DNA from 4 places in the Faecalibacillus sp. TM498 genome. Region 3 is predicted to be linked to each of the others. Evidence: predicted binding sites of a transcription regulator. Region 3 holds the regulator's gene; each other region holds the start of a gene.

The links. The regulator Rex, encoded in region 3, represses fermentation and respiration genes when NADH is low (regulators of the CRP and FNR family bind a similar motif). The targets are predictions, from matches to a motif close to GTGAANNNNTTCAC.
Region 1: the regulator Rex is predicted to act here: its motif matches at 2,308-2,321, upstream of LJD32_RS08610 (iron-sulfur cluster assembly scaffold protein).
Region 2: the regulator Rex is predicted to act here: its motif matches at 3,696-3,709, upstream of adhE (bifunctional acetaldehyde-CoA/alcohol dehydrogenase).
Region 4: the regulator Rex is predicted to act here: its motif matches at 2,085-2,098, upstream of gap (type I glyceraldehyde-3-phosphate dehydrogenase).

Annotation. Positions count from the first base shown of each region.
Region 1 covers NZ_JAJDKB010000023.1:34,406-42,867, reverse strand. Annotated here, with positions in the region: partial or broken gene LJD32_RS08620 (PTS sugar transporter subunit IIC) at 1-239, opposite strand, end outside; gene eno (phosphopyruvate hydratase) at 720-2,009, opposite strand; gene LJD32_RS08610 (iron-sulfur cluster assembly scaffold protein) at 2,406-3,098, shown strand; gene LJD32_RS08605 (GGGtGRT protein) at 3,116-4,114, shown strand; gene LJD32_RS08600 (alpha/beta fold hydrolase) at 4,235-5,155, shown strand; gene LJD32_RS08595 (TetR/AcrR family transcriptional regulator) at 5,394-5,912, shown strand; gene LJD32_RS08590 (oleate hydratase) at 5,921-7,864, opposite strand; partial or broken gene LJD32_RS08585 (TetR-like C-terminal domain-containing protein) at 7,956-8,186, opposite strand; gene LJD32_RS08580 (LysR substrate-binding domain-containing protein) at 8,301-8,462, opposite strand, start outside.
Region 2 covers NZ_JAJDKB010000028.1:3,674-12,135, forward strand. Annotated here, with positions in the region: gene LJD32_RS09405 (hypothetical protein) at 1-310, shown strand, start outside; gene rpmG (50S ribosomal protein L33) at 369-518, shown strand; gene secE (preprotein translocase subunit SecE) at 531-770, shown strand; gene nusG (transcription termination/antitermination protein NusG) at 773-1,327, shown strand; gene LJD32_RS09425 (Cof-type HAD-IIB family hydrolase) at 1,370-2,161, shown strand; partial or broken gene LJD32_RS09430 (RNA-guided endonuclease TnpB family protein) at 2,206-2,598, shown strand; gene LJD32_RS09435 (glycerophosphodiester phosphodiesterase family protein) at 2,918-3,613, shown strand; gene adhE (bifunctional acetaldehyde-CoA/alcohol dehydrogenase) at 3,731-6,376, shown strand; gene LJD32_RS09445 (CTP synthase) at 6,678-8,282, shown strand; gene LJD32_RS09450 (MurR/RpiR family transcriptional regulator) at 8,382-8,462, shown strand, end outside.
Region 3 covers NZ_JAJDKB010000019.1:13,602-22,063, forward strand. Annotated here, with positions in the region: gene LJD32_RS07475 (metallophosphoesterase family protein) at 1-857, opposite strand, end outside; gene asnS (asparagine--tRNA ligase) at 910-2,292, opposite strand; gene LJD32_RS07485 (redox-sensing transcriptional repressor Rex) at 2,303-2,935, opposite strand; gene tsaD (tRNA (adenosine(37)-N6)-threonylcarbamoyltransferase complex transferase subunit TsaD) at 2,937-3,959, opposite strand; gene rimI (ribosomal protein S18-alanine N-acetyltransferase) at 3,962-4,402, opposite strand; gene tsaB (tRNA (adenosine(37)-N6)-threonylcarbamoyltransferase complex dimerization subunit type 1 TsaB) at 4,393-4,998, opposite strand; gene tsaE (tRNA (adenosine(37)-N6)-threonylcarbamoyltransferase complex ATPase subunit type 1 TsaE) at 4,976-5,446, opposite strand; gene LJD32_RS07510 (DUF402 domain-containing protein) at 5,421-5,978, opposite strand; gene LJD32_RS07515 (energy-coupled thiamine transporter ThiT) at 6,059-6,574, opposite strand; TPP riboswitch at 6,631-6,731, opposite strand; gene LJD32_RS07520 (acetate/propionate family kinase) at 6,831-8,021, shown strand; gene LJD32_RS07525 (hypothetical protein) at 8,053-8,462, opposite strand, start outside.
Region 4 covers NZ_JAJDKB010000028.1:23,630-32,091, reverse strand. Annotated here, with positions in the region: gene LJD32_RS09525 (helix-turn-helix domain-containing protein) at 77-772, shown strand; gene gap (type I glyceraldehyde-3-phosphate dehydrogenase) at 1,024-2,037, opposite strand; gene LJD32_RS09515 (ATP-dependent Clp protease proteolytic subunit) at 2,298-2,870, shown strand; gene LJD32_RS09510 (SpaA isopeptide-forming pilin-related protein) at 2,863-5,955, opposite strand; gene LJD32_RS09505 (hypothetical protein) at 6,068-6,988, opposite strand; gene ilvA (threonine ammonia-lyase) at 7,037-8,239, opposite strand; gene LJD32_RS09495 (DUF4250 domain-containing protein) at 8,296-8,462, opposite strand, start outside.

The DNA of each region.
Region 1 (8,462 bases), on a different contig from region 3:
ATTGTACAGAAGTTAACAGCTTGGAATGCTGGGTTTAAGAATTCTAAAGCCATAATTGGTTTGAAGAAGATACCTAACCCAGTACTTTCGTTAACCAATACGTTACACCATAAAACCCCAATTGCCCCAGCGATTGTTAAAGGCATGAAGTTTTGGAACGCATTTTTAATTGCAGATAAATATTTGTTTTGACCGCACCATGCACCAGCACGACCTAAGACATCTGCCATTTTGTCCATAATTATTTCCTCCCTTAATTAATTTTGACATGATTATCATAACGTGACATTTTTCTTTGTTAAAGGCTTACATTAGTTTTTGTTTTTTATTTACAACATTCTTTTTAACTTTTTAAAATGATGTAATTTATTTACATGTCTATATATAAAAAATCATTTGCAGCTGCAAATGATTTTCGTGTCATTTCCGCAAGTAGTCAAAAAAATACGGAAGGTATTTAATTTATTAAGTAAATGACAATCTTTATTTTATATATAGGATAAAAATTGTATACCTTTTTAAAATATTTAGAGAGTTATTTTCATTAATTTCTTCTAATTAAATAAAGAATGTAATTTATTTACAAAAAAGATGACTTACATCACCTTTTTTATCTATATTATTAAAAGATAATATTTCTTATATGATTTAGTCTAAAATTGGGAAGTTACGATTTAATCGTTAAAGGGATATAACAACATTATCTTTTAATAGCAAAATTATTTATCTAATTGATAGAATGAATCAACGCCACCATATAAGCTTTGTTTTCCTAATTCATCTTCAATTCTTAATAATTGATTGTATTTAGCAATACGGTCTGTTCTTGATGCAGAACCAGTTTTAATTTGTCCAGCATTTGTAGCTACAGCAATATCAGCAATTGTTGTATCTTCTGTTTCACCGGATCTATGAGAAACAACAGCAGTATAGTTTGCTTTTTGAGCCATTTGAATAGCTTCTAGTGTTTCAGTTAAAGTACCAATTTGGTTAACTTTAATTAAGATAGAGTTTGCAGTTTTCTTAGCAATACCTTCTTGTAAACGTTTTGTATTTGTTACAAAGAAGTCATCCCCTACTAATTGTACTTTTTTACCTAATTTTTCAGTTAAATATTTCCATCCGTCCCAGTCATCTTGATCAAGACCATCTTCGATAGAAATAATTGGATATTTTTCAACAAGTTCACCGTAGAAATCAACTAACTCTTTTGAAGTAAATGTTCTATTTCCTTCACCCGGTAAAACATATTTACCATCTTTATAGAATTCTGAACTAGCAACATCCATTGCAAGTTTAACATCTACACCTGGTTTATAACCTGCTTTTTCAATAGCTTCGATAACTGTTTGAATAGCTTCTTCATTTGATTTTAAGTTAGGAGCAAATCCACCTTCGTCACCTACAGCAGTATTTAATCCTTTATCATGTAATACAGCTTTTAAATTATGGAATACTTCAGCACCCATACGAATCGCTTCTTTGAATGTAGGAGCTGAAACTGGCATAATCATAAATTCTTGGAAATCAATGTTGTTATCAGCATGTGCTCCACCATTGATAATATTCATCATTGGTGTAGGAATAACATGAGCATTTGCTCCACCAATATAACGATATAATGGCATACCTAATGAATCAGCAGCACATTTAGCAACGGCAAGAGAAACACCTAAGATAGCATTTGCTCCAAGTTTTCCTTTATTATCTGTACCATCTAATTCAATCATTGCCTGATCGATTTCTCTTTGAGCAAAAACATCATACCCTAATAATTCAGGAGCAATCACTTCGTTTACATTTTTAACAGCTTGTAAAACACCTTTACCTAAATAACGTGATTTGTCTCCATCTCTTAATTCCACTGCTTCATAAATTCCTGTAGAAGCTCCACTTGGTACGATTGCTCTACCAAAAGCTCCACATTCACTTCTAACTTCAACTTCAACAGTTGGATTTCCACGAGAGTCTAATACTTCGCGTGCTTTAATACTTTGAATTAAATCCATTTTAATACTTCCTTCTTTCATTTTTGTTTTGTTTGTGTTTGTGATTTTTGTTTGTGATCTGGTATCAATAAAAAATGATTTATTAACACGAAGTTAGCTGTAACTAACTGTCTATAAGTTAGCATATACTAACCTTATGTGTCAACCCTTTTTGACTACTTTTTTTCAACTTCAAATACTATTTTGTCCCTTTTTTTATAAAATATTCTTTGATAGATACAAAAAAATTTCTTTTTTCATTTATTTATCTTTCTTGTTTCATTGACTTTCTTTAATCGACACTTTATAATTTGTTCAGGTGAATTCCTTCACCTGAAGGAAGAAATTTATGTAGTTTTACGTTATTTCTTTTTTAATGTTTGTGATCATTAATGTGATGAAAGGAGAAAATAAAAAATGATTTATTCACATGAAGTTGAAGAAATGTGCACTGTAAATCGTGGTGCATCACACGGATGTGCTCCTATTCCTGAAGAAGGAAAATGGGTATATTCAAGAGAAATCAAAGATATTTCTGGTTTAACACATGGTATTGGTTGGTGTGCTCCACAACAAGGTGCATGTAAACTTACTTTAAATGTTAAAGAAGGTATCATTGAAGAAGCATTAATCGAAACTGTTGGATGCTCAGGTATGACTCACTCTGCTGCTATGGCTAGTGAAGCATTAGTTGGTAAAACTTTATTAGAAGGTTTAAATACTGACTTAGTTTGTGACGCTATTAACACAGCTATGAGAGAATTATTCTTACAAATCGTTTATGGACGTACTCAATCAGCATTCTCTGAAGGTGGATTACCTGTAGGTGCTGGTCTTGAAGACTTAGGTAAAGGTTTAAGATCAATGGTAGGTACATCATACTCTACTAAATTAAAAGGACCTCGTTACTTAGAATTAACTGAAGGTTACATTACTCGTATCGCTTTAGATACAAATGATGAAATTATCGGTTACGAATTCGTTAACTTAGGTAGAATGATGGAAATGATTAAAGATGGAAAAGATGCTAATGAAGCTTTAGAAGCTGCTAAAGGTAACTACGGTAGATTCAACGATGCTGCTAAATACATCGATCCAAGAAAAGAATAATAGGAGGATACGAAAAAATGGCATTATTTGAAAGTTATGAAAGAAGAATTGATCAAATTAACGCTGCATTAGCTAAATATGATATCAAATCAATCGAAGAAGCAAAAGCTATTTGTGATGAAAAAGGTATCAACGTTTATGATATCGTAAAATCTACACAACCAATTTGTTTCGAAAACGCTTGTTGGGCATATACAGTTGGTGCTGCTATGGCAATTAAAAATGGTGATACTAAAGCAGAAGATGCTGCTAAAACAATCGGTGTTGGATTACAATCATTCTGTATTCCAGGATCTGTTGCTGATGATCGTAAAGTAGGTTTAGGTCATGGTAACTTAGGAGCAATGTTATTAAACGAAAATACTCAATGTTTCGCTTTCTTAGCTGGACATGAATCTTTCGCTGCTGCTGAAGGTGCAATCAAAATTGCTGAAAAAGCTAACAAAGTAAGAAAAAATCCATTAAGAGTTATCTTAAATGGTTTAGGAAAAGATGCTGCTAAAATCATCTCAAGAATCAATGGTTTCACTTATGTAGAAACTCAATTCGATTATTTCACTGGAGAAGTTAAAGAAGTATCTAGAACTGCTTATAGTGATGGTCCACGTGCTAAAGTTAACTGCTATGGTGCAGATGACGTACGTGAAGGTGTTGCTATCATGCATAAAGAAGGTGTAGATGTATCAATCACTGGTAACTCTACTAACCCTACTCGTTTCCAACATCCTGTTGCTGGAACATACAAAAAAGAATGTATTGAACAAGGTAAAAAATACTTCTCAGTTGCATCTGGTGGTGGAACTGGACGTACTTTACATCCTGATAACATGGCTGCTGGTCCTGCTTCTTATGGTATGACTGATACTATGGGACGTATGCACAGTGATGCTCAATTTGCTGGTTCTTCATCAGTTCCTGCTCACGTAGAAATGATGGGATTAATCGGTATGGGTAACAACCCAATGGTTGGAGCTACTGTAGCTGTTGCTGTTGCAATTGAAGAAGCTTGTAAATAATTAGAATTTTCTTAAAAAAAGCTAAAAAGTCTTGATTTTATCAAGACTTTTTTTGTTATATTAATTCTTTATCATATCAAAATATTTGTTTTTTAGTTATAATATAGTTAGGTGATAAATATGTACAAAAGTTTTCAAATAAAATCAAATTATGATCAACTAAAATTAGATGGCATTATTATTTCTTGTGAAAGCCCAAAAGGAATTGTACAAATTTCTCATGGTATGTGTGAGCATAAAGAGAGATACATCGACTTTATGAATTTCTTATCAAATCAAGGATATTTATGTATTATTCATGACCATCGTGGGCATGGAAAAAGTATAAAAGACAAAAATGATTTGGGGTATTTTTATGATAATGGTCATCTAGCAATTGTTGAAGATCTCCATCAAATTACTTTGATGATTAAACAACAATATCCTTATCTCCCACTCTATCTTTTAGGACATAGTATGGGGTCTTTAGTCGTGCGCTGTTTTTGCCAAAAGTATGATCAAGATATTGATGGTTTAATTGTTTGTGGAAGTCCTAGTGATAATCCTCTTGCTCCTATAGGAACAAAAATAGCTCGTATCTATTCAAAAGTCAAAGATGATCATTATCGTCCTCAATTAATTCAAAATTTAAGTTTTCAAGCTTTTAATAAAAGGTTTCATACAGATATTCCTAACAGTTGGATTTGTAGTGATGAAAATATTGTAGATTCTTATAACAAAAATCCTTTATGTTATTTTACCTTTACCGCAAATGGCTTTGAATCTCTCTTTAATCTTGTAATAAATACATATCATAATGAAAAATGGACAATGTCTAATCCCTCTTTACCTATTTTATTTATTGCTGGTAAAGATGATCCTTGCATTACAAATGAAGTAAAATTCAACAAAGCTGTTTCCAACATAAAATCTAAAGGTTATATGTGTGTAGATTCCTATCTTTTTGAAAATATGCGTCATGAAATTTTAAACGAAAAGCAAAATCAGCTTGTATATCAATATATATTAGATAATTTAAACGCATGGCAAACAAATATATAAAAATTGTAATTTGAAATACTTATTAATCATTTAGATTATTTTTCAAATCATACCGTGATATAATAAATTAAATAAAAATGACTTGAAAGTGGCGATTAAGATGAACAAAGAAATAAATAATAATCTTCCTCTTAATATAATTGATATTTTTAACGCTTTGGAAAATAACTTCAGCAAAATTTATACAGTTGATTGACAAACAAAAAGTATTACCATTTATCGTTATAAAAATTCAAACATGAACGATGAAGAATTTCCTAAAGATGTTCTTCCTTTTGAAGAAGAAATAAAAAAATATATTGATAAATATGTTTTAGGAGAAGATAAAGAAGCTCATGTTTCAACATCCTCTTTTTATCGTCACTATAAAGATAAATATGACGTAATGAATGATAATTATAAAAGGATTCTAGACCAATATATGCATAGTAGTCAAAATCACAATTATGAAGATGTCTTCATTAATTTATTTAATATGAGTAAAGAGCTTCATTATTTAAAAAATGCTTTTGATTATACCGGTATTAATTCTTTAGGAGATTTTATCTACCAATATTCCTATAATACCTTTATTGAGATGTGTAAAATAAAAAACATCCAATTTGAAGATAAAGATCTTCTTTTATTAGATGTTTTTTGTGGTGGCGCTTCTATCATGTACCAACATTATATTCTTGGTAAGTTTGATTTGTCTCCTCAACAAGCTGGTAAAATACTTTATCAAATGTTTCCTGACGTTTTTAAAATTTCATGGTAAAAAATCAATTACTTTTCATTTTCTTTTAAAATTTGATGCTCTTTTAATAATTTTTCAATAACCGTTCCTTTAATACTTCTTATTAAAGGCTTTTTGATTATATTTAAAGGACCTAAATTCATCTCTAAGGGTGATTTACCATCCATTAATTTTACTGAACTGTCTAAAAGTTCTCGAATATCATAAACACTGCCCCATACTTCTGGAACGCCTCGATCAACACCTAATAAACCATAAACAGCTTCCATCGCTGTTCTTACCGAATATTCTGTAGTAAATACAGTATCTCTTGGTGTATGTGCAAATTGTCCTAAAAAGGCAAAATTAATTGCATCTTTGACAATAACATCCGGACGATCTTCTTTTCTTCTTGGCATAAAGAAAGCTGTAATATAAGGCATCATAGTTGGTATACAGATAGCACTGTTGGTTGCATAGTCTTCTATTAATTCTTCTGGAACACCAAGGTGATACAACCATTCCATGGTAATTTCTTTTCCTGTACAATCTTTCATTGGCTTTTTAACATAATCTCCTATTGTATCAGTAAATAATCCATAAACCCACACACAGACTTTATCTTTATCTTGTTGTTTAAATTGACCTTGACGATTAATGGTCCAACTTAAAAGCCATGATGAATCTTGACAACTGACAATTCCTCCTGTAACAACATGTCCTGTTTTAGGATCTCTTTTACAAATATTCGTAATATAGGGAATAATCTTATCATCTAATGTTGTAACTGTTGCCGATTCCCAATTTGTTTTTTGAATATCACTACAGAATTTTTCAGGATGACCAAAAGATTTATCTTGTTTAGCAATATTTTTCCATAAATTCCAACATCCACTTGTTCGTATTTCTGCATTTCCATTAGGAGCATGATTTTGATCTCCATAAATTGTACCCTCTGTACAGCTTCCATTGGTAATTAAAACCAAATCATTTTCGCTAAGGGAAATTCTTTTTTCTTTTCCTTTTACGTTACATTCAATCGTTTTAGCAACTTTTTTATCAGGTTTAATATCAAATAAAACATTCGTTACCTCTGTGTTAAATTGAAAATCAACCCCATGTTTTTCAAGATACTTTTGCATTGGTAAAATAAGTGATTCATATTGATTATAACGCGTAAATTTTAAAGCGCTAAAATCAGGTAAGCCCGAAATATGGTGAATAAAACGTTGAAAATAAAGTTTCATTTCTAAAGCACTATGCCAATTTTCAAAGGCAAACATGGTACGCCAATACATCCAAAATGTTGAATTAAAAACTTCTTCATCAAAAACATCTTCAATCGTTTTATCATAAAGATCTTCATCTTTTGTCATAAACAGTTTCATGATTTCCATGCAACCTTTTTGACTTAAATTAAATTGTCCATTGGTTTTAGCGTCTTGTCCTCTATTAATAGTTGCTCGACATAAAGAATAGTTAGGATCTTCTTTATTTAACCAATAAAATTCATCTAATACACTGGCATCTTTGATTTCTAGTGAAGGAATACTTCTAAATAGATCCCATAAACATTCAAAATGATTTTCCATTTCACGACCACCACGCATGATATAACCTCTAGAAGGATCAAAAATACCATCACAGGCACCACCAACAATATCCATTGCTTCTAAAATATGAATATTTTTTCCAGGCATTTGTCCATCTCTTACCAAGAAACAAGCTGCCGCTAAACTTGCTAGACCACTTCCTATTAAATATGCATTTTTATTTTCAACATTTTCTGGTTTTTTAGGTCTGGCAAAAGCTTCATAATTTCCATTTGTATAATAAATTCCTTTATCATTTTTATCATACTTTCCTAATTCTGTATTTCGATACGTATTTACCTTTTCATCCTTTTTATTATTCTTTACTTTTTTAGCAACAAGGACTGCTGATGAAACGGCCGTCACTGTTGTTGCAGCAATCGTTAAACTTTTACGATTCATAAACAACTCCACCTTTCTTTTTACACCTCAATCATAGCATTCCCTTATTTTAGATAAAATTTACAATAAAAAAGAAATGATAAATTTTTTATCATTTCTTCCTATTTGTAAAGTTTTGTATCGATAAATCGATTGTTCCTAATACCGTCATTCCTAAATCATCTAGAATCATTTGATAATCTTCATCCATTCCCGAATCAATCCAATCCAACATTACACCAACAAACCCATATTTATAAAAATGAGCAATAAAATCCTTTTGTTGATTTAAAATCAAAACATCTTTACTTCTTTCTTCAACAACAGATTCTATCAATTCATGAACAAGTTTGAATCATATCTTTTCAATTTTATCTCGAGAAATATCATGATAGACATTTAGAATAAATGGTTTATTAATATAAACCGCTTCAAAAATATTAGAAAGTCCTTCTTTTCAATGCGCATAATTTTTCTTTTCATTCAAAGCTTTTCGAGCATCTTCTATTAAAATCCATTCTATTAAATCATACAAATCTTGAAAATGACAGTAAAAAGCTATGCGACTTATATGGCATTTATCCGTAAGATCTTTAATCGTTATTTTACGAAATGTTTT
Region 2 (8,462 bases), on a different contig from region 3:
TAATAGAGGTAATAAAATTTCTACGATTTCTTTAGATCAAGAAATCTATGGAAGTAATATGCGTATTGAAAATATTATTGCAGATCAAAAGGGTTATAATAGACCGGAATATCAATTACGGTTAAATGAAAACAAAAGTTATTATTTAAATAAAATAGAAAAAGCAAGCTCTTCACTTGAAAGAAAAATATTTGATTGTTTTATGAAAGGATATAAGAGTAAAGAAATTGCTGAATTGTTGAATATTGATATTCGTTGTGTCTATAATGCGAAATATCGCTTACAAAAAAAGATGGACAAATCTAAATAAGATTGACTATAGCTAGCTTTTATGCTAAATTATAGTGGCATAGAAATGAGTTGATAAGATGAAAGAGAAAATCATTTTAGTGTGTAGTGAATGTTTATCGAGAAACTATACAATGACTAAAAATAAACGATTAAATGTAAAAAGATTAGAATTAAATAAATATTGTAAACGTTGTGGAAAGCATACGTTACATAAAGAAACAAAATAAGGAGGCTATGTCGTGTTTGGTAAAAAGGCGGAAACAGAAGTCGTTGAAGAAGTAGAACATGAATTAAAATTTAAAGAGTGGTTCAATTTAAAAGGAATCAGAGCTGAAATTAAAAATATTCATTGGTTAACAAAAAAAGAATTATTTAATAATTCTTTAACTGTATTAGTGTTTACTTTTGTAATGGGGTTATTCTTCTTTGGTGGAGATGCCGTTATTGCATTTATATTGAAAGCGTTGGGGATGGATTAATTATGGCAGGAATGAATGATGAAGGAAGACAATGGTATGTTGTTTGTACATACAATGGTCATGAAAATAAAGTAAAAGAAAACTTAGAAAAACGTATTGAATCAATGGGATTACAAGATTGCTTATATAATATTATAATTCCAGAACATGTAGAAACAGTTATTAAAGATGGTAAAAAAATCAACAAAGTAACAAATATGTTTCCTGGATATGTTCTTGTAGAAATGGTTATGACAGATGAAGCTTGGTATGTTGTACGTAATACTTCAGGGGTTTCAGGATTCATTGGTTCTTCTGGTGGAGGAGCAAAACCTTTCCCACTTCAAAAACATGAATTAGATCCAATCTTAAAGAATATGGGTATTAGTACTTCAGCAATCGAAATTGACTATGCTGTTGGAGATGAAGTAAATGTTATTTCAGGTCCATTTGCTGGTAAAAGTGGAACTGTTGAATCGATTGATTTTGAAAAAGAAACAGCTAAAGTACTTATTGATTTCTTAGGTAATCAAACACCTATGGAAATTGATTTAGTAGCATTAGAAAAAACATTCTAGACAAATGTATTCACATTTGTCTTTTATATTATGGAGGTAAAGATGTCTAAATTATTTTTCTTTGATATAGATGGTACATTGATAGATTGTAATAAAGGGCTTTATGGTATATCAACAATAAATAGAAATTCTTTTGATCAGTTAAAACAAAAAGGTCATGATGTATTTCTAGCTACAGGTAGATGCAAATGCTTTATTACAGAAGGTGTTATGGATTATCCTTTTAGTGGATATGTCACTTGTAATGGGGGCTATGTAGAATATAAAGGAGATGCTATTTATAAAGCTGTTGTTCCAGCAAAAGCAATAGAAGAAACAATTAAATTATCTAAAGAACATCATTTTAGTTTCTATTTTGAAAGTAGCGATTATATTTATGTCTTAGATAAAAATGACCCACAACATAAAGAATTTGCTAGAGTATGGGGAATGAAAGATGAAACAATTATTGATGATTTTGATCCACAAGAAATTGAAACATATATTGGAATGATCGTTATCAATTCAAAAGAAGATATTCCTCTTTTAGTTGAAACATTATCTCCATATTTTGATATTCAAAGACATCAAACAGGATGTTCGTTTGATTTAACATTAAAAGGTGTTTCTAAAGCTGTAGGAATCCAAAAATTAGTAGATGCACTTCATAAAGATATCAAAGATACGATTGCTTTTGGAGATGGACGCAATGATTTAGAAATGTTAGAAACTGTTGGAACAGGTGTTGCAATGGATAATGCGGTTCCTGAAGCAAAAGCGGTGGCTGATGAAATATGTCCAGATGTCAATGATGATGGAATTACAACATGGTTGAAGGAACGTGACTTTATTTAAAGTGAATTTTTTTGTTATAATGACAAAGGTGATTATATGAAAGAAAAAAATTAACAATGAAAGATATAGATCATAAGCTAAGTCGTGAAATTATAAATACAGCAAAAAATCATGACGTATCCGTAATCAAATTAGAGCGACTACAAAACATTCGCTCAACGACAAGAACAAGTCGAAAAAACAATCATAGCCTGCATACATGGTCATTCTATAGATTAGCTACATTTATAGAATACAAAGCAAAACTGGCAGGCATAAAAGTTGAGTATGTAGATCCAGCATATACAAGTCAGATCTGTCCGATATGTGGAAGTGTTCATCATGCAAAAGACAGAAAATATACGTGCAGATGCGGATTTCATACACATAGGGATCTGTTGGGAGCTATAAATATATACAACTCAACTGAGTATATTGGTAACAGATATACTGCCTAGAGAACTATAGGTTCTGCTCTAGGAGGGGTAATGGCATACCCCTATCTTGCACTGCGACCTATCAGAAATGAACTGGTCAGCCAACAATGTTAGCAGGTAGCAAGAATCCCCTGTCTTTAGACATGGGGAGTGTCAAAACAAGAATATTTAGTGAATGTAGTATGTTAGAATGTAATAAAGATCTTGAACTTTATTATTTAGATTCTTTTAAAATAGTACATGAAAAGTAGACTCTTTATAAAAGTCTGCTTTTTAAATTACATTTTTTTGGTGTATTCTTAACAATAAAAAGAGTAAAATAGGCTTTGGAGGTGAGACTATGTTGTTGTTTGGACATAGAGGTTATAGTGATCAATATTCTGAAAATACAATGTTAGCTTTTTCAAAAGCTATTGAAAGTGGATTTGATGGTATTGAAACAGATGTGCATAAAACAAAAGATGGTGTTCTTGTTTTATGTCATGATGAAAAAATCAATCGAACAAGTGATGGAAAAGGTTATATTAAAGATATGACTTATGAAGAGCTTTGTGCATATAATTTTGGAACAAAAGAAAATCCTCAAAGAATTTCTTTGTTGAAAGAATTATTGGAATTATGTAAAGGAAAAAATGTAAAGATCAACTTAGAAATTAAAACAAATAAAATTCAATATCCAGGAATAGAACTAGAAAGCTATCAAATGATCAAAGAAATGGGGATGTTAGATCAAGTTCTCTTTTCAAGTTTTTATGTTGATTCTCTTTATAAATTAAGAGCAATCGATTCATCTTTATATTTAGGTTATCTTTTTGAAGATGATTATGAAAAAAATAAACAATTATGTTTAACACAAAAATTTCATGTACATGCACGTGAAGATTTTCTAGATGAAGATGAAATTGCACTCTTTTTAAAAGCTGGATTAGACATCAATACATGGGGTGTAAAGAACCGTTTTAGATATGCTTATTTTAAGGAAAAAGGTGTCAATATTGTTATTGCAAATAAAAATTTTAAGAAATTAAAAATGTAATCGCCTGCGTTATTTTTTTTACATCAAACGAGCGATAATGCTTGTTTTTTGTATGTTTTTCATGTAAGATGGTTGTGTACAAATGAAAAATTTCACAATAATTATGGAGGAAATAAAATGGCAGAAAAAAAACCTGTACAACAAGCTGTCCCAACTGAAGCAGAAACTGATGCTCATGTTGATGACCTTGTAAACAAAGCTTTAAAAGCTTTAGAAGAATTTGAAGATTTTACACAAGAACAAGTAGACTACATCGTTGCTAAATGTTCTGTAGCTGGACTAGACCATCATGGTATTTTAGCTGAAGCTGCAGTTAAAGAAACAGGACGTGGAGTATTTGAAGATAAAGCTGTTAAAAACTTATTTGCATGTGAATATGTTACTAACAATTTACGTCATTTAAAAACAGTAGGGATCATCAATGAAGATCCATTAACTGGTATTACTGAAATTGCTGAACCAGTGGGTGTTGTTTGTGGTATCGTTCCAACAACTAACCCAACTTCAACAGTAATTTTCAAATCATTAATCGCTTTAAAAACAAGAAACCCAATCATTTTCTCGTTCCACCCAAGCGCTCATGAAAGTTCAAAACAAGCTGCTATCGTAATTAGAGATGCTGCTATCGCTGCTGGTGCACCAGAAAACTGTATCCAATGGTTATCAATTAAATCTATGTATGCTACTAATGCATTAATGAATCACCCAGGTATTGCAACTATCTTAGCAACTGGTGGTAACGCAATGGTTAAAGCTGCATATTCATGTGGAAAACCTGCTTTAGGTGTAGGTGCTGGTAACGTACCTGCATATGTTGAAAAAACATGTGTATTACCAAGAGCTGTAAATGATATCGTATTATCAAAATCTTTCGACAATGGTATGATTTGTGCTTCTGAACAAGCAGCAATCGTTGACCAAGAAATCTACAGTGATTTCATGAAAGAAATTAAAAGATTCCATGTTTACTTTGTAAATAAAGAAGAAAAAGCTAAACTTGAAAAATTCATGTTTGGTGCAGAAGCTTATTCAGAAAATGTTGCTCAAGCTAAATTAAATCCAAATGTTGTAGGTAAACCTGCTGAATGGATTGCTGAACAAGCTGGATTCAAAGTGCCTGCTGAAACACAAATTATCTGTGCTGAATGTAAAGAAGTAGGACCAAATGAACCATTAACTAGAGAAAAATTATCTCCAGTATTAGCTATCTTAAAAGCTAAAAGCACTGATGATGGTATCGCTAAAGCAGCTGCAATGGTTGAATTTAATGGTTTAGGTCACTCTGCTGCAATTCATACAGAAGATCATGAAATTTCTAAAAAATTCGGTCATGCATGTAAAGCAATCCGTATCATTGAAAACGCTCCATCAACATTCGGTGGTATTGGATCAGTATATAATGCATTCATTCCATCATTAACATTAGGTTGTGGTTCTTACGGACATAACTCAGTATCTAACAACGTAAGTGCTGTTAACTTAATCAATATTAAGAGAATAGGGAGACGTAATAACAATATGCAATGGGTTAAACTTCCTCCAAAAGTATACTTTGAAAAGAATTCAATTAGATACTTAAGAGATATGAAACATATGGAAAAAGCCATGATCGTTACTGATAGAAGTATGGTAAATCTTGGTTATGTTGAAAAAATCGAAGACGTTATTAGAAGAAGACGTAATCATGTAGATATTGAATTATTCTTTGATGTTGAACCAGATCCAAGTATTGATACTGTAAGAGAAGGGGTAGAATTGATGAGAAAATTCGAACCTGATTGTATCATTGCTTTAGGTGGAGGATCATCAATGGATGCTGCTAAAGTTATGTGGTTAATGTATGAAAACCCAGAAGTTAACTTTAATGATATCAAACAAAAATTCATGGATATCAGAAAACGTGCTTTCAAATTCCCTGAATTAGGTAAAAAAGCAAAAATGATCTGTATCCCAACTACATCAGGAACTGGATCAGAAGTTACTCCTTTCGCAGTTATCACTGATAAGAAAGAAAACAAAAAATATCCATTAACTGACTATGCTTTAACACCAACTATCGCTATCGTTGACCCTGAATTCGTAATGTCATTACCAGGAGCAATCGCTGCTGATACAGGTATCGACGTATTAACTCATGCGGTTGAAGCTTATGTTTCAATCTTAGCATCTGACTTTACTGATGGATGGGCTAAACAAGCTGTTAAATTAGTATTTGATTACTTAGAAGAATCAGTTAAGAAAGGTACTCCAATTGCTAGAGAAAAAATGCATAATGCTGCAACTATCGCAGGTATGGCATTTGCAAATGCATTCTTAGGAATGAACCACTCATTAGCTCATAAGATTGGTGGAGAATGGCATATTCCTCATGGTAGAACAAATGGTATCTTATTACCACACGTAATTAGATATAACGGAACTATTCCAACTAAATTAAATATCTGGCCAAAAATTGAAAACTATAAAGCTGATGTTAAATTCATGGAATTAGCTCAATTAATCGGATTAAATCCTAAAACTCCAGCTGAAGGTGTTGAAATGTTCGCTGATGCTTGTGAAGAATTATGTCACAAAGTAGGTGTTGTATCTAACGTAGAATCTCAAGGTATCTCAAGAGAAGCTTGGGAAGAATCAGTTCATAGAATTGCTATGAATGCTTACGAAGATCAATGTACACCAGCTAACCCTAGAATGCCTATGGTTAAAGATATGGAAGATATCTTACGTAAAATTTACGATTACAAAAATAAATTTGATAAATAATAGTTAAGGTAGGCATGTCCTACCTTTTCTTTTACCTTAAGAGAAAGTTCATAATGAATTCATATAGAATTGTTATATTAATCATGTCAGATGAAGACAATATAATAAACAAGTATAAGTGACCCCTCTCCCAAAAAATCACTTATACGCAAGGAAAGGAACGGTGTTCCTTTTTTTGTGTAAAAATAATAAATTTATTATTGCAATAAATATTTAATATTGTTAGAATAAGAAAGGGCAATACAGTGTCTTCCATAGGAAGGCACTTTTTATTTTTATAGATACTAGAGGAGGATAGAAAATGGCTAAATACATATTTGTAACAGGTGGAGTTGTGTCTGGTCTTGGTAAAGGGTTAACAGCTGCATCTTTAGGAAGAATTTTAAAACAAAGAGGACAAAAAGTCTTCATGCAAAAATTAGATCCATATATTAACGTTGATCCAGGAACAATGTCACCTTATCAACATGGGGAAGTATTTGTTACTGCAGATGGGGCAGAAACAGACTTAGACTTAGGACACTATGAAAGATTTATTGATGAACAATTAAATAAAAACTCATCAATTACAACAGGTAGAATTTATAGTAACGTTATTTCAAAAGAAAGACGTGGAGATTATTTAGGAGCTACTGTACAAGTTGTTCCTCATATTACAAATGAAATTAAAGAAAGAATTTATGCAGCGGCACGTAGTTCTAAAGCAGATATCGTCATTACTGAAATTGGTGGAACAACAGGAGATATCGAAAGTTTACCTTTCATTGAAGCTATCCGCCAAGTAAGATTAGATTTAGGATATGAAAATACTGTTTATATTCACACAACTTTACTTCCATACATTGGAGCAAGTCATGAAGTAAAAACAAAACCAACACAACATAGTGTTAAAGAATTAAGAGGTTTAGGTATTCAACCAGACTTTATTGTTTGTCGTAGTGAACATCATATTGAAAAAGAATTAAAAGATAAGATTTCATTATTCTGTAATGTACCAACACAAAATGTTATTTCAAACTATGATGTAGAAAACTTATATGAATTACCACGTATGTTATTAGATCAAAAAATGGATGATTTAGTATTACAACATTTACAAATCAATGCACCAGCGGCTCATATGGATGAATGGGATACATTAGTTAACCGTGTTAAAAACTTAAATCAAGAATTAAATATTGCGTTAGTTGGAAAATATGTTCAATTACCGGATGCTTATTTATCAGTTAACGAAGCTTTAAGACATGCAGGATATTATGTAAACAGTGTAGTTAATATTGATTTTATTAATTCAGAAGAATTAAATAAAGAAAATGTAGCAGAAAGATTAAAAGATGCTGATGGTATTATCGTTCCAGGTGGATTTGGTGATCGTGGTATTGCTGGTATGATTGATGCCATTGAATATGCACGTACTAATAAAGTTCCACTTTTAGGTATTTGTTTAGGTATGCAATTAATTACCATTGAATATGCTAGAAATGTTTGTGGTATTAAAGATGCAAACTCATTAGAATTTGATGAATTATGTAAAAATCCAGTCATCAACTTAATGTCTGACCAATCTTTAGAAGATATGGGAGGTACACAAAGATTAGGTGATTATGAATGCCAATTAAATCCAGGTACACATGCTTATCGTCTTTATGGAAAAGAAATGATTAAAGAAAGACATCGTCATAGATATGAATTTAATAATAACTATAAAGATGTTTTAGTTGAAAATGGTTTAAAAGTTGCAGGATTTAACCCAGAAAGAAACCTTGTAGAAATTGTTGAGTTAGAAGATCATCCTTACTATGTAGGATGTCAATTCCATCCAGAATTTACTTCAAGACCAAACCGTGCACAACCTTTATTCCAAGGTTTAATTTCAGCGGCACATGATCGTAAATATAATAAATAAAAATATTTCAGGAATTTCTAAGTGAAATTCCTTTTTTATTTTTTACTTGTTGAAAGCGCTTGTATCATATATAATATATGTTATTTAAGGGGAAATAGTATGGCAAAGTATAATAAAAATAATATTTTAATTGGAAATTTGTTAGATATTGTTAATAAGGCATCTCATGAAACAACGGAT
Region 3 (8,462 bases):
TTTAAAAGATTCAAGCCATAAACAATGACGTCATGATTTCCTAAAACAAACGTTACATCACTATGATATTTCCTTTTTAAACGATTCATAAAATGAGAGGCTGCATACATATTTTTACGATTAGGCGAATTCATTAGATCACCCGTAATCAAAAATTTAAGTTGATGATCATGAGGAAGCATATGATAAAGTTCATCTAGACTATCCTGTAATACAATAAGTCCATTGTCTGTTTTCTTTGTTCCTAAATGAAGATCACTTAGTTGTATAAAATATTGATCTTCATTTGTTTGACATTTCTTTTCAAAAATCTTATTTGTTTCTATTAGTCTAAAACATTCTTTTACTTCCTCTATGTTTTTTACAGGATAAAAAACACTTTGCTCTCCTTTAAATATAAAAACACCAGGCCAACGATCTATTTGATAAAGAGCATTTAAAAACAGATGAAAAGGTCCATATAAAGAGATATCTTCTTTCAATGCCTTTTTTATACAAAAAACGCGCATCAAATCATGATTATAACTATTATCAAAATTTTCCAAGAATTGCTGATCGATTTCCGATAATAAAATGACTTGATATTTTTCTTTTTCCTTTGCTATATATTTATGAAAATCATGTGCATAACTTGTTTTAAAAGCCGTATCATAGGTTTCAAAGTTTTTACTTCTAAAAAGTAACTCACATTCATTTTTTTGAATTTGATGTACAAATGGAAATTTTATATTTTGTTTTGTTAACCAATTTTTAAATTCTCCAAGTTGTTCGTAACTTGCATACACATCCCTAAATGACTTATTACCGTCTTTAAAAATAAAATTAAAATAGAGATTCATTAAATCATATTCATTCATGTGTGTCACCTCCCACATATTATACACAAAAAAAAGCCTAACGAATAGGCTTTTAGAATTTTAAATTTCTTGGAGTTCTTGGGAATGGTTCAACATCTCTAATATTTTGCATACCTGTTAAATACATTAAGAAACGATCGAATCCTAAACCAAATCCAGCATGTTTACATCCACCAAAACGACGTAGATCCATGTACCATTGTAATCCTTCTTTGGCCATTCCTTTTTCATCCATAATTTTTTCTAAGACATCATATCTTTCTTCACGTTGTGATCCACCAACAAGTTCACCAATTCCTGGAACAAGTAAATCACAAGCAGCTACTGTTTTACCATCATCATTTAAACGCATATAGAATGCTTTGATTTCTTTAGGGTAATCTGTTAAAAATACTGGTCCACCAACAATTTTTTCACAGATATAACGTTCGTGTTCTGAATTTAAATCCATACCCCATTCTACTTTATTTTCAAATTTAACATCTGCTTTTAATAAATAATCGATTGCTTCTGTATAAGTCATACGTTTAAAATCACTATCTCTAACTGCTTTGATACGTTTGATACATTCTTTATCAATCATGCTTTCAAAGAATTTCATTTCTTCTGGTGCATTATCTAAGACATAATCAATACAGTATTTAACCATATCTTCAATTAAATCCATATCATCTTCTAAGTCAGCAAAAGCAATTTCAGGTTCAATCATCCAGAATTCACTAGCATGTCTTGAAGTATTTGAATTTTCCGCTCTAAAGGCAGGTCCAAATGTATAAACATCACGATATGTTAAAGCAAAAGCTTCAACATGTAATTGTCCTGTAACTGTAAGATAAGCTTCTTTTCCAAAGAAATCTTTATCAAATTCTGTATTATCGATTGTTGTTGCTCTAAACATTTCTCCAGCACCTTCACCATCATTTGAAGTAATGATTGGTGTATGGACATAAACGAATCCTTGGTTTTGGAAGAATTCATGAATAGCCATTGATAAAACGGATCTTAATCTAAAGATTGCATAAAAAGTATTTGCTCTTGGTCTTAAGTGAGGAATTTCTCTCATGTATTCAAAAGAATGTCTTTTCTTTTGTAATGGGAAATCTTCATCACAAGTTCCTTCAACCACTAAATGTGTTGCTTCAATTTCAAAAGGTTGTTTTCCATCTGGTGTTAATTTTAATTTACCAGTTACTTTAACAGCACTTCCTGTAGAAATATGAGAAGCTTCTTCATAATTATCAATAATTTCATCTAAATAAACAACTTGTACATTTTTAAAATATGTTCCATCATTTAAAGCTAAAAATCCGACTTTCCCACTATTTCTATTTGTACGGATCCATCCTTGTAATTCAACATATTCAATACCATCTAATTGGTCTCTATCATTGATATATAATTCATATAATTCTCTTACTGTAATAAATTCAAACATTTTTCTCTCCCTATTCTTGATCATTTGATTTCATTTTAATTACTAATTCTTGAATAGCTACCACAACATCTACTGTTTGGACTTCAACGCCTTCTTGAACCATAAAATGACTATGCGTAAAATCTACAATTCCTTTAATGCCTAATTTCATTAAACGATCCACTGTTTCTTGAACATTTTCTGAAATCGCCAAAATAGCAATTTTACAATCACTTGGAAAAGTTTCTTCCAACTTGTCAATATGACAAATTTTCACACCAAATCTTTCCCCTTCTTTATTTTTATCCATATCATAACCACAAACAATCTTACCTACTGTATATTGCCAACGATTATATTTTAAAATGGCACTTCCTAAATTGCCAACCCCAATTAAAATAATAGGTTCATCTAATCGTAAACCTAAAACTTCACTTAAACCATCTATAAGATGTTTAACATCATAGCCTCTTCCACGTCTACCAAAATTATCCGTTTTTGATAAATATGTAAAATCACGCCTAATTGTTGTATCTTGTATTCCTGTAATTTCAAACAATTCACTCGATAAACATGTTTCTTTTCCTTCATGTTGCATTTTTCTAAGCGCTTTTAAATAAACAGGAAAACGGGACATTGTCGCTTTTGATATTTTTTTCTCCACACTAATCCCCTCCTATTGATTCTAATTCTAAATCAAGATGTGGTTTAATGCCAAGCGATAAATCACTAAACTTATTATTATCATACATAACTTTTCCTGCTAAAGCAATCATCATTGCATTATCTGTACAACATTTCATTGGTGGAAGAGACAATTGTACGTCTTCTAACATGGCAACTTGCTCTTTCATCTTTTCTCTTAAACCCCTATTAGCAGAAACCCCACCAGCTAACATAATTTCTTTAACACCATATTCTTTAGCCGCTCGAATCGTTTTATCGACCAAAACATCAACAACAACATTTTGAAAAGACGTTGCTAAATCATTTTGATTGATTTCTAAACCTTTTTGCCTATGATTATGTGCTAAATTGATTACTGCTGATTTTAAACCACTAAAACTAAAATTATAACTATCATCATCTAATGGTTTAGGTAAATGATAACTTGCCTTTCCTAAATGAGCCATTTTATCTAAAACCGGTCCTCCAGGATAAGGAAGATTTAAAACTCTTCCCACTTTATCATATGCTTCTCCAACAGCATCATCTAAAGTTTCACCAATCACTTCAAAAGAATAAGGATGTTTCATCAAAACAAGCTCTGTATGCCCACCACTGACTACAAGACATAGTGCTGGATAAACAATATCTTTTTCATAATTATTTGCATAAATATGCCCTGCAATATGGTGAACCCCAATTAATGGTTTATCATAAGCCAAAGAAAGTGTTTTAGCGACTTGTAAACCAATATGTAAAGAGCCAACAAGTCCTGGACCTTTTGTTACACAAATAGCATCAAGGTCTTCCATTTTTATATTTGCTTGTTTTAACGTTTCTTTTAAAACAACAGATACACATTCAACATGCTTACGGCTGGCAATTTCAGGGACAACACCACCATACATTGCATGTATGTCGATTTGACTTGCCACGACACTACTTAAAAATTCTCTTTGATCTTTTAAGACAGCCATCGCCATTTCATCACAACTTGATTCAATTGCTAGTAATAATGACATCTCTATCCCTCCAATTCCTTGATCATTAAATACGCATCTTCACCATTGCTATAGTATCTTTTTCTAACAGCAACATTTTTAAACCCAAATTTTTGATATAAAGCAATTGCTTTGACATTTGAAACACGTACTTCTAAATTAACATTTTGATAATGTAATTCTTCACTTTTTTCAAGAGCGTATTCCATCAGTTGGCTTGCATACCCTTGTCCTTGAAAATGTCGATCCGTCGCAATTGTTGTAATTTGACATTGATCACCTAAAAACCATAATCCTATGTATCCAATAATTTGATTTTCTTTTTCAAGAATATAATAACCCGCCATAGGGTTTTCTTTTAATTCATGTATAAAATCTACTTCATTCCATGGTGATAAAAAAAGATCTTTTTCTAATTCTACAATTCTTTTTAAATCATCAACTTTCATTTCTCTTATTGACATATTTTTTTAGCCTCAACTTCCTTAATATATCTTGGAACAAGACCATCAACATTTTCTATTTCTTTTTCTAAAGTAGAAAGTGTATAAATATGATTGGCAAGATCCACTTCTTTTTCAGGTATTCCTACTAAATGTGTATCACCAACAATTTCATAATCAGTATATTGTTTTTGATAATTTTCAAATTCATCAATATTTATTAAACAATCATCAACAATAACCTTTCCTTCATTGTAAATTCCTAGAAATAATTTATGGCTTCTTGCATCTAAAATAGAAATAGCCTTTTTCATTCCTGCCATTGCCTTTAAAGAAGAAACAGTTTTTACCTTAATATTCATCGTTGCATTTAATGTTTTCGCAATCGTTAAAGCAACACGTACACCGGTATAAGAACCCGGTCCAATAGTAATGACCATTTCATCAAAATCGCTCATTTTTAAATGATTTTCTTGTAATAATTTTTGTAAATAAACGATTGCATACTCAGATTGCTTTCGATTTCCTTCTTCTTGTAAAGAAGCTAAACATTTTTGATTTTCATATAAAGCTACTACTAAATACTTATTAGCACTATCCATGACAATTGTTTTCATATTCAATCTCCTTTACAAGTTCTTCGTATTTTTTACCAATTGGTTTTAAAATAAATTCTCTATGATCATCATCGATTCTTTTTATCGTCATTGCTAAACGTTCTTGAGGTAAAATATCTTCTAAAAATTCTGGCCATTCAACCACACAAATATCATCACTATCAAAAATTTCTTCAAAGCCTAAATCTTCACTTTGTCCTTCTAAGCGATAAGCATCAAAATGAGATAATTGATAATTTCCTTGATATTGTTTTAAAATTGTAAAAGTTGGTGAATTAATAATTCTTTTAATTCCTAAACCCTTTCCTATTCCTTTAGTAAAGGTTGTTTTGCCTGCACCCAAATCACCATTAAGTGTCAATAACATATGCGGTTTTAGTAATTTTCCTAAATATTCACCAAAAGCTAATGTTTCATCTCTATTATTTATAGTAATCACTTTTTCCATAATAACCCTCTTTTAAATCTTGATAAAAACCATACCATTTCTTAGTAAAATTCTGATCAAATGGTCCTCCCTTTTTTACCGCTAAATCAATCAAAACATCTAGTTGTTTCTTTAAAATTTTGTCTAATTCATCACTATAGCCCATTTCGCGAGCATGTTGACGATATTCTTCTTGATCTAAAATACGATAGTTTCCATCTGGAAATACTTTTAAATCTAAATCATAATCAATATATTTTAAAGCCTCTCCATCATATAAAGTTGGTGAAGCAATATTACTATAATAATACACTCCTGTTTTTCTAATCATACAAATTACATTGTACCATTTATGTTTGGGCATATACCAAATAGCAGGTTCACGTGTATGCCACATTCTGCCATCTGATTCTGTCACCAATGTCCGATTATTAATAACAATGTAATGATCATCCGTTTCTTGTAAAACAAGTCCCTTTGACCAACATCTATGTATTTTACCATTATGTTTATATCCATGTATTAAGATTTTCTTTCCTACAATATCTTCCACAACAAACGACTCCTTATTAACATTTACATTATACACAAATTCATCTTTCTTTCAAAGAAAAAAAAGACTCGAAACGAGTCTTATAAATGAACTGCTTTTTTAAGTCTTGGATATAAAAGAACAAATAAAATAAAGCAAGCAATAATTGTCGCGATATTATATGGAAGGTTATATACCAAATTTGCTTTTAATGGTGTTTGGAAAGCATACCATCCTGAAATCAAATGACAAATTGTTTTTAAACCACCCATTACGATAATTCCAACAGGTAATTCATACTTACCCACCTTTAATAAAGGAATAAGTGGTGTAAGTCCAATTAAAACCATTGGTAATAAATAATCAAAGATTACCGATAAAGGACCATAAAATGTTGCAAGTCCTAAAGCAAAATGTAGACCTAAACAAACAAGTGAAACAATCAAACTGTAACCCCAATTCATCAAATAGCCACATAAAATAATTGCAACAAGTGAAAAAGCACAGTTACCACCTTTTGGCATCTCATAAAATTTTGTGCAATATTCTAAAACAACTTGCATTGCCGCAAACATTGCCATATAAGCCATATTCTTCGTAGTTAATTTAATTTCCATAGTCATCCTCCTTTAAATGAGGCAAAATAAAAGCCTTTTTACATACGCAAAAAGGCAAATAAACTATTTTGCACTCTCTACGCTAGCATTACCTAGTTCAGATTATAAGGGACAAGGTTTTCACCTTTCTCAGCATTTTGCGCCCCTGGCAAGCCTTACTATAAATCAATCTCTTCTTTTTTTCAATCTTTTTATAGTTTTTTCTTCCTTGTCGGTGTTATAATGGAAAAGTATTAATAAGGAGGACTTGAATGTTATGTCAAAAATTATTTCCGTAAACGCTGGAAGTTCATCTTTAAAATTCCAATTATTTGAAATGGATGATGAAACTGTTATTACTTCTGGTGTTATTGAAAGAATTGGTTTAGAAGATTCTATTTTTACTATTAAGTATAATGGAGAAAAAGATGTCACAACTTTACCAATCGAAAACCATAAAGTTGCTGTTCAACTTTTATTAGACACTTTAATCAAAAAAGAAATCGTTAAGGACCTAGATGAAATCAAAGGTGTTGGACATCGTGTTGTCCAAGGTGGTGCTTATTTTGATCAATCAGTCATTATTGATGAAGATGTTGTTTCTAAAATTGATGAATTAAAATCATTAGCCCCTTTACACAATCCTGCTCATTTAACTGGATACTATGCTTTTAAAGAAGCTATTCCTAATGCTGGTGCTGTTGCTGTATTTGATACAGCTTTCCATCAAACATTAGAACCAAAAAGTTATATTTATCCAATTCCTTACAAATATTATGTAGAAAACAAAGTACGTAAATACGGTGCTCATGGAACAAGCCATTTCTATGTTTCATCTCGTTGTCGTGAAATGATGGGAAACCCTGAACACTCACGTATTATCGTTGCTCACTTAGGAGCTGGTGGTTCTTTAACTGCTGTTAAAGATGGTAAATCAATCAATACATCTATGGGATTTACACCTCTTGCTGGTATTATGATGGGAACACGTTCTGGGGATGTTGATCCTTCAGTTATCGATTATTTAATCGAAGAAGTTGGTTTAGATATGAAAGAAGTCATCAAGATGCTTAATAAAGAATCTGGATTACTTGGTGTTTCTGGTGTATCAAGTGACTTTAGAGATGTACAAGAAGCTGCTGCCAACGGTAATGAAAGAGCGCAGCTTGCCTTGGATATTTTCTTTAGAAGAGTTATTGCTTATATTGGTCGTTACTTCATTGCTTTAGGTGGAGTTGATGCTATTTGTTTTACAGCAGGTATTGGAGAAAACTCATTCTTTGCAAGAAAAGAAATTTGTAATTTATTAGCTGAAGCTTTAGGTATTGAAATTGATGATGATGCAAACGTTAATGGTAAAGGTGATCGTTTAATTTCTACGCCAAATAGTAAAGTTAAAGTTTACGTTATTCCAACAAACGAAGAATTAGTTATCGCTAGAGATACTAAGAGATTGTTAAATTTATAAGATAAAAGAAAGGTCTCCTTCGTGAGACCTTTTAATATTCATCATCTTCATCAAAAATAATATGTTTTATGTGATTTTCTATTTCTTTTTTATCTGTAATTACATTGCAAAATCTTTTTCTAATATCTAATCTTTGAAGATCAACAACACGCATATCACTCAACTGCATACGACTCCTTATTGGATATTTTCTTATTTTTGCACGAATATCTAATTCATATTCAGTTGCTTCTGGCGAATCTTCTTTAATAGATGTACAGGGAATAACGAGCATTTTCGATCCAAAATCTTTTAAAACGTAGCACCAATGCCCATCCATCAATTCTTTAGGAAATCCTCTACCAATATTAAAATAGGCCATTTGGTGAACCATAGGTCGACGAGAAACATGATAATAAGTTTGATCAGGTTCTGGATTCTCTTCTTCAACTAATTGACAAT
Region 4 (8,462 bases), on a different contig from region 3:
TTTTCAATATGTTTTTAGCATAAATATGCTAAAATAGTGAATAATACCATTATAAACAGAAAAGAGGATACATACTATGTTAACAATCAATAATGTATTGATTAATAGAATTGAGTCACAATCACTTTATGAAAAGTTATCAACTTTACCAACTATAGGTGATAGACTAAAATTTTTAAGAAAAGATTATCTCAAGAAGTCACGTGCAAAAATGGCAAGTGAAATGCAGATAGAACCTACTACAATTCAAAAATATGAGGAAAACAGAACTACTCCAAAAATATCACGTTTGAAAGAATTTGCAGATTATTTTCAATTACCTGTTGAAGTACTTACCGGAGAAGATGCCGATGTGATGATCATGGAAGATTACTTCTTGATTGGTAATTTACAATATTTTTGTTGGAGAATAGACTTTGATAGAGATCTATCAATTAGTGAAGAATTATTAAAACAAATTAAAATTGCTATTTATAAAGCAAATATTGAAATAGTTAAGCACATTAAAAATCAAAATGATTTAATATATGTATTGAAGCTCTTTGATTTGGATGAAGAAGATAGTTCTAGTGCACTTATTGATTTATTTGAGAAGAACATTCAATTAGTCACTAGAGGAGATTATAACGAAGATCATCAAAGAATAGAAAAACTATCTAAGGTTTTTGATTACGCAATTAATACAAAAAATCTTATTGATAAGAAAACTTATAATTCGATTGTGAATATCCTTTATCCACTTGTAGAATGTTATAAAAATAACCCTGAATAGACCACTTATTTTAAGCATCAAAAATTAATGATTTTTTGGTGCTTTTTTGGTGGGAATTTTGCACTTTTTTCGAATTTTTTTGGTATTTTTTTGGTATAGCCCATTTTTAGGGCATTTTTGACCATTATTTTATTCATAAAAAATAAAAACTCACAAATCAAAAAAACGTTGATTTCATGCGGGTTTTGGCGTAAAAAAAAGGGCTTCTTCTATCTTGAAACCCTTTTTTATTTAGCATATTTTTCGCTAGATTAAGCTAATTCAGCAAAATATTTAATAGTTCTAACCATGTTAGAAGTGTATGAGTTTTCGTTGTCATACCAAGCAACTGTTTGAACTTCTGTAGTTCCGTTGTCTAATGGTTTAACCATAGTTTGAGTTGCATCGAATAATGATCCGTAAGTGATTCCTACGATATCAGAAGATACTAATGGTTCTTCAGTATATCCGAATGATGGAGTAGTTGCTGCTTTCATAGCTGCATTTACTTCTTCAACTGTAACTTCACCTTCAACAACTGAAGTTAAGATAGTTGTAGATCCAGTTGGAACTGGTACACGTTGTGCAGAACCAATTAATTTACCATTTAATTCTGGGATTACTAATCCGATTGCTTTTGCAGCACCTGTTGAGTTAGGAACGATGTTAACTGCAGCTGCACGAGCTCTTCTTAAGTCACCTTTTCTATGAGGTCCATCTAATACCATTTGATCTCCAGTGTAAGCATGTACTGTTAACATGATACCAGATTTGATTGGTGCTAAATTATTTAAAGCGTTAGCCATTGGTGCTAAACAGTTAGTTGTACATGAAGCTGCTGAGATGATAGTGTCAGAAGCTTTTAAAGTACCTTCGTTTACACCGAATACGATTGTTGGTAAGTCATTTCCAGCAGGTGCTGAGATAACAACTTTTTTAGCTCCAGCATCGATATGAGCTTGAGATTTAGCTTTAGATACATAGAACCCAGTACATTCTAATACTACGTCTACACCGATTTCTCCCCATGGTAATTCAGCTGCGTTAGCTTTAGCGTAGATTTTGATTTCTTTTCCATCAACTGTGATTGAATCTTCACCAGCTTCTACTGTATCAGCTAATGCATATTTACCTTGTGCTGAATCATATTTTAATAAGTGTGCTAACATTTTAGGATTAGTTAAATCGTTGATTGCTACAACTTCATATCCTTCTGCATTAAACATTTGTCTGAATGCTAGACGTCCGATACGTCCAAATCCGTTAATTGCTACTTTTACTGCCATTTTATTAATATTCCTCCTTGTAAATAGCTTTTATGCCATTATTATAAGTCAAAAACTTCACAAAAGCAACTATTACAACGTTGATTTCTTGTATAAGATGCATTAATTTTTCCTTTATTTTTCTAATAATTCCCATTTCATCATATCGTTAGCGCTTACACTATTTTCTACTATTTTTTTAAAAAAATTTTTACTTATTTCATCAGCGCAAAGAATAATTTTTATTATTAATTTCTATAATTACATATGGAGGTTATTTTATGCATCTAATACCAACCGTTATAGAAAAAGATAAAAATCATCAATATGCCTACGATATCTATTCCAAACTTTTAGAAGAAAGAATTATTCTACTTACAGGAACTATCGACGATGCCATGGCAAGTTCAATTATTGGTCAATTACTTTATTTAGAAGCACAAGATAATAAAAATGATATTTACATGTATATCAATTCACCTGGCGGTAGTGTTTCTGCAGGACTAGCAATTTTTGATACAATGAACTTTGTTTCATGTGATGTCAGCACAATTTGTTGTGGCATGGCAGCAAGTATGGCTTCTATTCTTTTAAGTGCAGGTTCCAAAGGAAAAAGATGTGCATTAAAAAATAGTGAAATAATGATACATCAACCTCTTGCCTCTTTAGAAGGACAAGCAAGTGATATTGAAATAAACGCCAAAAGAATATGCAAACAAAAGAAAAAACTTTCACTTATTTTAAGCGAAAATTCTAAACAATCATTAGAAAAAATCATTCATGATTGTGATCGTGATTACTACTTAGATCCATTAGAAGCTTTAGAATATGGTCTTATTGATGAAATCATTTAGATTTAGGGGATTTAACATCCCTTTTTCTACATAAAAAAATACAAATTCCACTTAAAGCACCAAGCATTATAAAATAATTCAACTTTGAACTATCACCTGTTTTAATCGCTTGAATAATTGGTTGATCATACATGATGACTTTTTGTATTTCTCCAGTATCTTTAATCACAAATTCGACTTTTTCACTCTTTTCATAACCATAAGGTGCCATTGTTTCTTCTAAAATATATTTTTTACCAACTTCCAAATGACAAATGCGGTGTTCTTGATCAGTTGAAATCCAAGAATCAAGAACTTCTCCATCTTCATTTTTCACTTGTAAATGAGCTCCAGACAATTCTTTTTTATTTGTTATGTCTTTTTTAGAAATATCCACTTTAATATCTTCATCAACAACTTTTAAAACAATATTCTTTTCTCTTATTTCAAAAATTTGTTCTTTAGCTGTTGCATATCCACAAGGTGTCAATGTTTCTCTTAAAATATATTTTTCCCCACTATTAAGTCCTTGTATTAAGTGGGCTGTCTCATCTCCTTGAATATCTATACAATAATATGTCACATCTTCTCCATCTTTCAACATTAAAAAATAATCATTTGATTTTAATTGGGGAACAACTTTGTATTCAATACCTTCTTCATTTTTACCTTGACACATATCCCCTTTTAATATTTTTTTCTTCATAACATCATTAATATCAAAAATATGTTGTCCTGTAATCCATTGATCAATTCTATTTTTTGTTTTTGTAGAAACAACTGTAAGCTGTGCTCCTTTTAACAAATTACCATCTTCTTTTTGTTTATAAACTTTAACAAAAGTATCAATCATTTCTATTTTTTGATTTTCTTTTTCATAAGAAACTGTAAAAGATATATCATTTACTAAATTAAATCCTAAAGGTGCTAAATCTTCATGTAAAGTATACGTTTTTCCTTCTTCTAACCCACTTACAGGATGTTCATTTCCATCACTATACCATTGATCAACTGTATTCCCTTCCTCATCTATTACTTGTAATAAAGCTCCTTGAATTTCTTCACCACCTAAAGTTACTTTAGAAATTGTTACAACTTTATCTTTCATATTTACTTTTTGAATTTTTCCATCTTCATTGACTTTAAATTCAATTTTCGTTGCTTTTACATATCCTGCTGGACTTGTATCCTCATTTAAATAATAAGTTTTTCCACTTTCTAATCCATCTATTTCATGGGCCTTATTAGATGAAATCCATTCATCAATAACTTTTCCCTCTAAATCCGTAATAGACATTTTAGCACCACTAACTTCTTGATCACCAGTAACATCGGTTTTAGTAAATGTTGTCTTAGTAATTTGATTTGTTTGTTCATGAGAGTTTGTATAAATTGTTGTTGTATGATCTTTTTGTGTAATTTCAAAATCATAAGGTGTAGAATCTAAAACATAACCTTGAGGGCATGAAACTTCAACAACTTGATATTTTCCAAGAGGAATTCCTGTCATTTCTAATTGACCATTTTCATCTACAGAAATAATTCCTTCTTCATTCATTATTCCTTTTGAAACTTGTACACCATTTGAATAAGTAATCATTTGACCATCATTTGTATCAACAATACATTTTCCACTTCCTAAAGTAATTATTTCCCCTTTAGAATATAATTTTTTCAAGGATACTGTATCAACAATATCATTCATTGCTACAACTTTATATTTTGTTTTTTTAATATCTTTATCTGCAAGATCAACAGCTCCCTGACGTGCGTCTTCAAGTTTCTTTTGAAGTTTTAATGTTCCTGTTGGTCTTAATGTATTTACAACAATTTTCTTTGTTGTCTTATCTTTTACAATTGTCACTTGCCATTTAGCAACAACAGGTGCAAAGTGATCTTCACATTCAATCTCAGTAAGTGAATAAGTTCCTACAGGTAAATAATCAATAAATAATTCATAATCTCCATTTTCATCTTTTGTGACTTCAAAAGTTTCATCATATCCTGTATAAGAAGTTGAAATTAATCTAAATTTAGAATTTTTTTGAAATTCAGAAGTATTATCTACCTTAGAAAGGCGTAACGCTCCAAAATCCAACCATTCAACTTCATATTTTAATTTATTTCCATCAGGATCTAAATTCCATGAACCTTCTGTTTGTGTTCCTTCTGCACCATCTTTAATAGCTAATGCAGTAAACATTTCACAACCTTTTCCCGCAATATTTCCTGACTTATAATTTTCTGGACTATTTTTACATGGTGCTGTTAAATAGAAACTTTCTCCACCATTTACAGTTGCCGTCCCTCCTGTTTGCATCGTTCCTTTTGTTACGTTATATAGTGTAACATTATTTTGTAAAGGAACTTGAATGGTAGAATGACTTGTTCCTTCTAATTTAACAGTATTTGTTTTTTGAAGTTTATTTACCTTATCAAATTCAGCCTTAAAAGAGGCTGTAACTCCACCATCTTGACTTGGGCTAAAATAAGCATAACCAATATCAGGTTGATTCATAAGCCAGTTATAGCCCCATAAAATATTATCTCCATAACCACTATTACCATCTGCATTTGGCCATTTAGCATTGAAATCTTTTAAGTTTAACCCCATTAAATCTCCGCCATAAGCATAAGAAAGCCAAATATGGGTAAACAAATAAGCACCATCATCAAAGTTACCATGCTTTTCTCCAAAATCATCAGGAACACAAGAGTTTAATTCAACTGTATACATTTCTTTAATTGCTTGATCATAGCCTGGTCCTCCAAATCCATAATAAAGAATTTTTCTGACAGCCTCATTATTTTCAATCACTTGAGCTGGGTATTTTCCAACTGATGGTGATTTTTTACTTGCTTCTAAACAATAAGCATATTTATTATCATATTTACACATATAAGTGGACCATTTTTTCGCACTAGCTATTTTAGAAGACCACCACCATGGATAATCAATTTGTTTAATACGTGTAAATTCATGAGGTGTACTATTATCCCATGCTTCGACATTATTTGCATATTTTTGTGAAAAACACATAGATAAAATAAACACCATAACTGCAAATATTTTCATAACTTTATCAAATATTTTTTTCTGTTTCATTTCATATTCCTCCATCATAAATAATTTCTAATAAAAAAAGACAATCTCTGATTGCCTATGGACCTAAAATCCACTTATAAACACAATTCACTTTTACTCCTCCTTCAATTTTCTAAGAATGATTAATTCCATAATGAAATCTACTATGCCTCCACTCTATTCCTGAAAATTCAATAGCATCTGTACACTTTGTTTGATCAAACTTCTTTTTAGCATCTTCTAAAGAAACATTTGAATCAACATATAATCCACAAAGGTAACATTCATACCAATAAACCGTTTGTAGGGGCTTTGTTTGTTGATGATCATTATCTAAATGATCCTTTACATTATTTTTTTCATTTGATTGAGAGATTGTAATGTCCTCATTCGGTTTATTATTTTCACTTTCAATCTTATTCACATTATTTTCTTGATTATTTTGAGAATTAGTTGTTTCTTGTTTATTTTCTGTAACATTGACCTTAAATTCTTTTTCTCTTCTATTTTTATAAATATCTTCTACAAATACTTTTACTTGATATTCACCTATTCTATGAATATCGATTTGACTTGTATCTATTTGAATTTCTTTTAATGGTGATAAATCGGTAGCTATGATCAATGATTTAAAATCAATACTTTCTAAATCACTTTCTTTTATAACATCTACATTTTTAGGAAATGCTAGTACAGGTGCTAATGTATCTTTACAAATAATTTGAATCGTTGAAAGCTTATTATTATATTTTATAAAAATCTTATATTTTCCTACTGCTGGATAACTTTTTTGATCTTCATTTTGAAGATTATCCGTTATACTTACATTCTTTTTTAAATAACAAATCTCCTTTTTACTCATTCCTGTTGTATCCACTAAACCTTTAAAATTAGCATAATAAGTTTGTCCATATTCAATATTGATTTTTTTCTTTTTTAGGACCAGTGTTGGTGGTGTATCTTTAGTTATAAAAAAAAGCATACCAATAAGCATGCCTAATAAAGTAATCAATACAATTAATTTTTTACACTCTTTAAAATATTTATAAATCATAATCTTCACCTCATTGAAAATAAAAAACCGCCTAAGCGGTTTATAAGATTAGTTAATTTTTTGAATAATATAACCATTTTCTTTAAATTTATCAGCAATCGCTTGAATATGAGCTTCACCATTTGTTTCACAAGTCACTCTTAATTCTACTTCAGAAAAACGAGCAAAGTTTTTAAATTGGTTATGTTCAACTCCAATAACATTTGCATTACATTCATTAAGTAAATGAGAAACAACTTCTAATTGTCCTGGAATATCTGGTAATTGTACTGAAAATGTTAAAATTCTTCCTCTTGAAATAAGTCCCTTATTGATCATCGAAGAAATTGTCATAACATCCATATTTCCACCTGAAATAAGTGAAACAACTTTTTTACGTTTACAATGTAATTTCTTTAAAGCCGCTAATGATAAAATACCTGATCCTTCAGCAATTAATTTATGTTTTTCAACAAGTAATAAGAAAGCTTCCATCAATTCATAATCACTTACAGTTACGATTTCATCAACATATTTTTTAATATATTCAAATGGAGTTTCTCCAATTTGTTTAACTGCTGTACCATCAGCGATTGTACTTACTTCACTTAATTTAACAAGTTGATCATCTTCAACTGCGGCAAGGGCACTCGCTGCACCTTCTGGTTCAACACCAACGATTTTAACAGATGGATTGATTTGCTTTGCTGCACAAGCAATACCTGAAATTAATCCACCACCACCAATTGGTACTAAAATATAATCAACATCTGGAAGTTCTTCCATAATTTCTAAAGCAATTGTTCCTTGCCCTTCCATAACATCTTCATCATCAAAAGGATGAACAAAAGTGTATCCTTCACTTTTTTGTAATTCTACAGCTTTTTCATAAGCTTCATCATAAGCTTCACCATATAATACAACATCCGCTCCATGTGCTTTTGTAGCATCAACTTTAATTAATGGTGTATGTGCTGGCATACAAATTGTTGCTTTGACCCCTAATTTTTTTGCTGCATAAGCAACACCTTGTGCATGATTTCCAGCTGAAGAAGCAATTAACCCTTTTTTCTTTGCTTCATCATCTAATTTCATAATTTTATTGTAGGCCCCTCTAATTTTGAAAGCTCCTGTTTTTTGTAAGTTTTCAGGTTTGATGTAGACATCATTTCCACATTCTTCAGAAAAGGCATCACTATGTATTAAATGAGTTGGTAAGATAACTTCATCAACTCTTTTTTTAGCTGCTTTAAAATCTTCTAATTTTAACATTTAAATTCCCTCCGTTTAAGTATTCATAATTATATCACTATTCTTCGATAAAACAATTATTTTGTTTTAATTTGATTTGTACTTTCATCATAAAAATATTCGTTTTCATCTAATCTTTTCATAAACTCAGTTTCATTCAAATCATAAATAGAAAGAACATGTGATAATTGCATATCATCATCTCTTAATTTCATATTAATCATACTTACTAACATGTGTATAT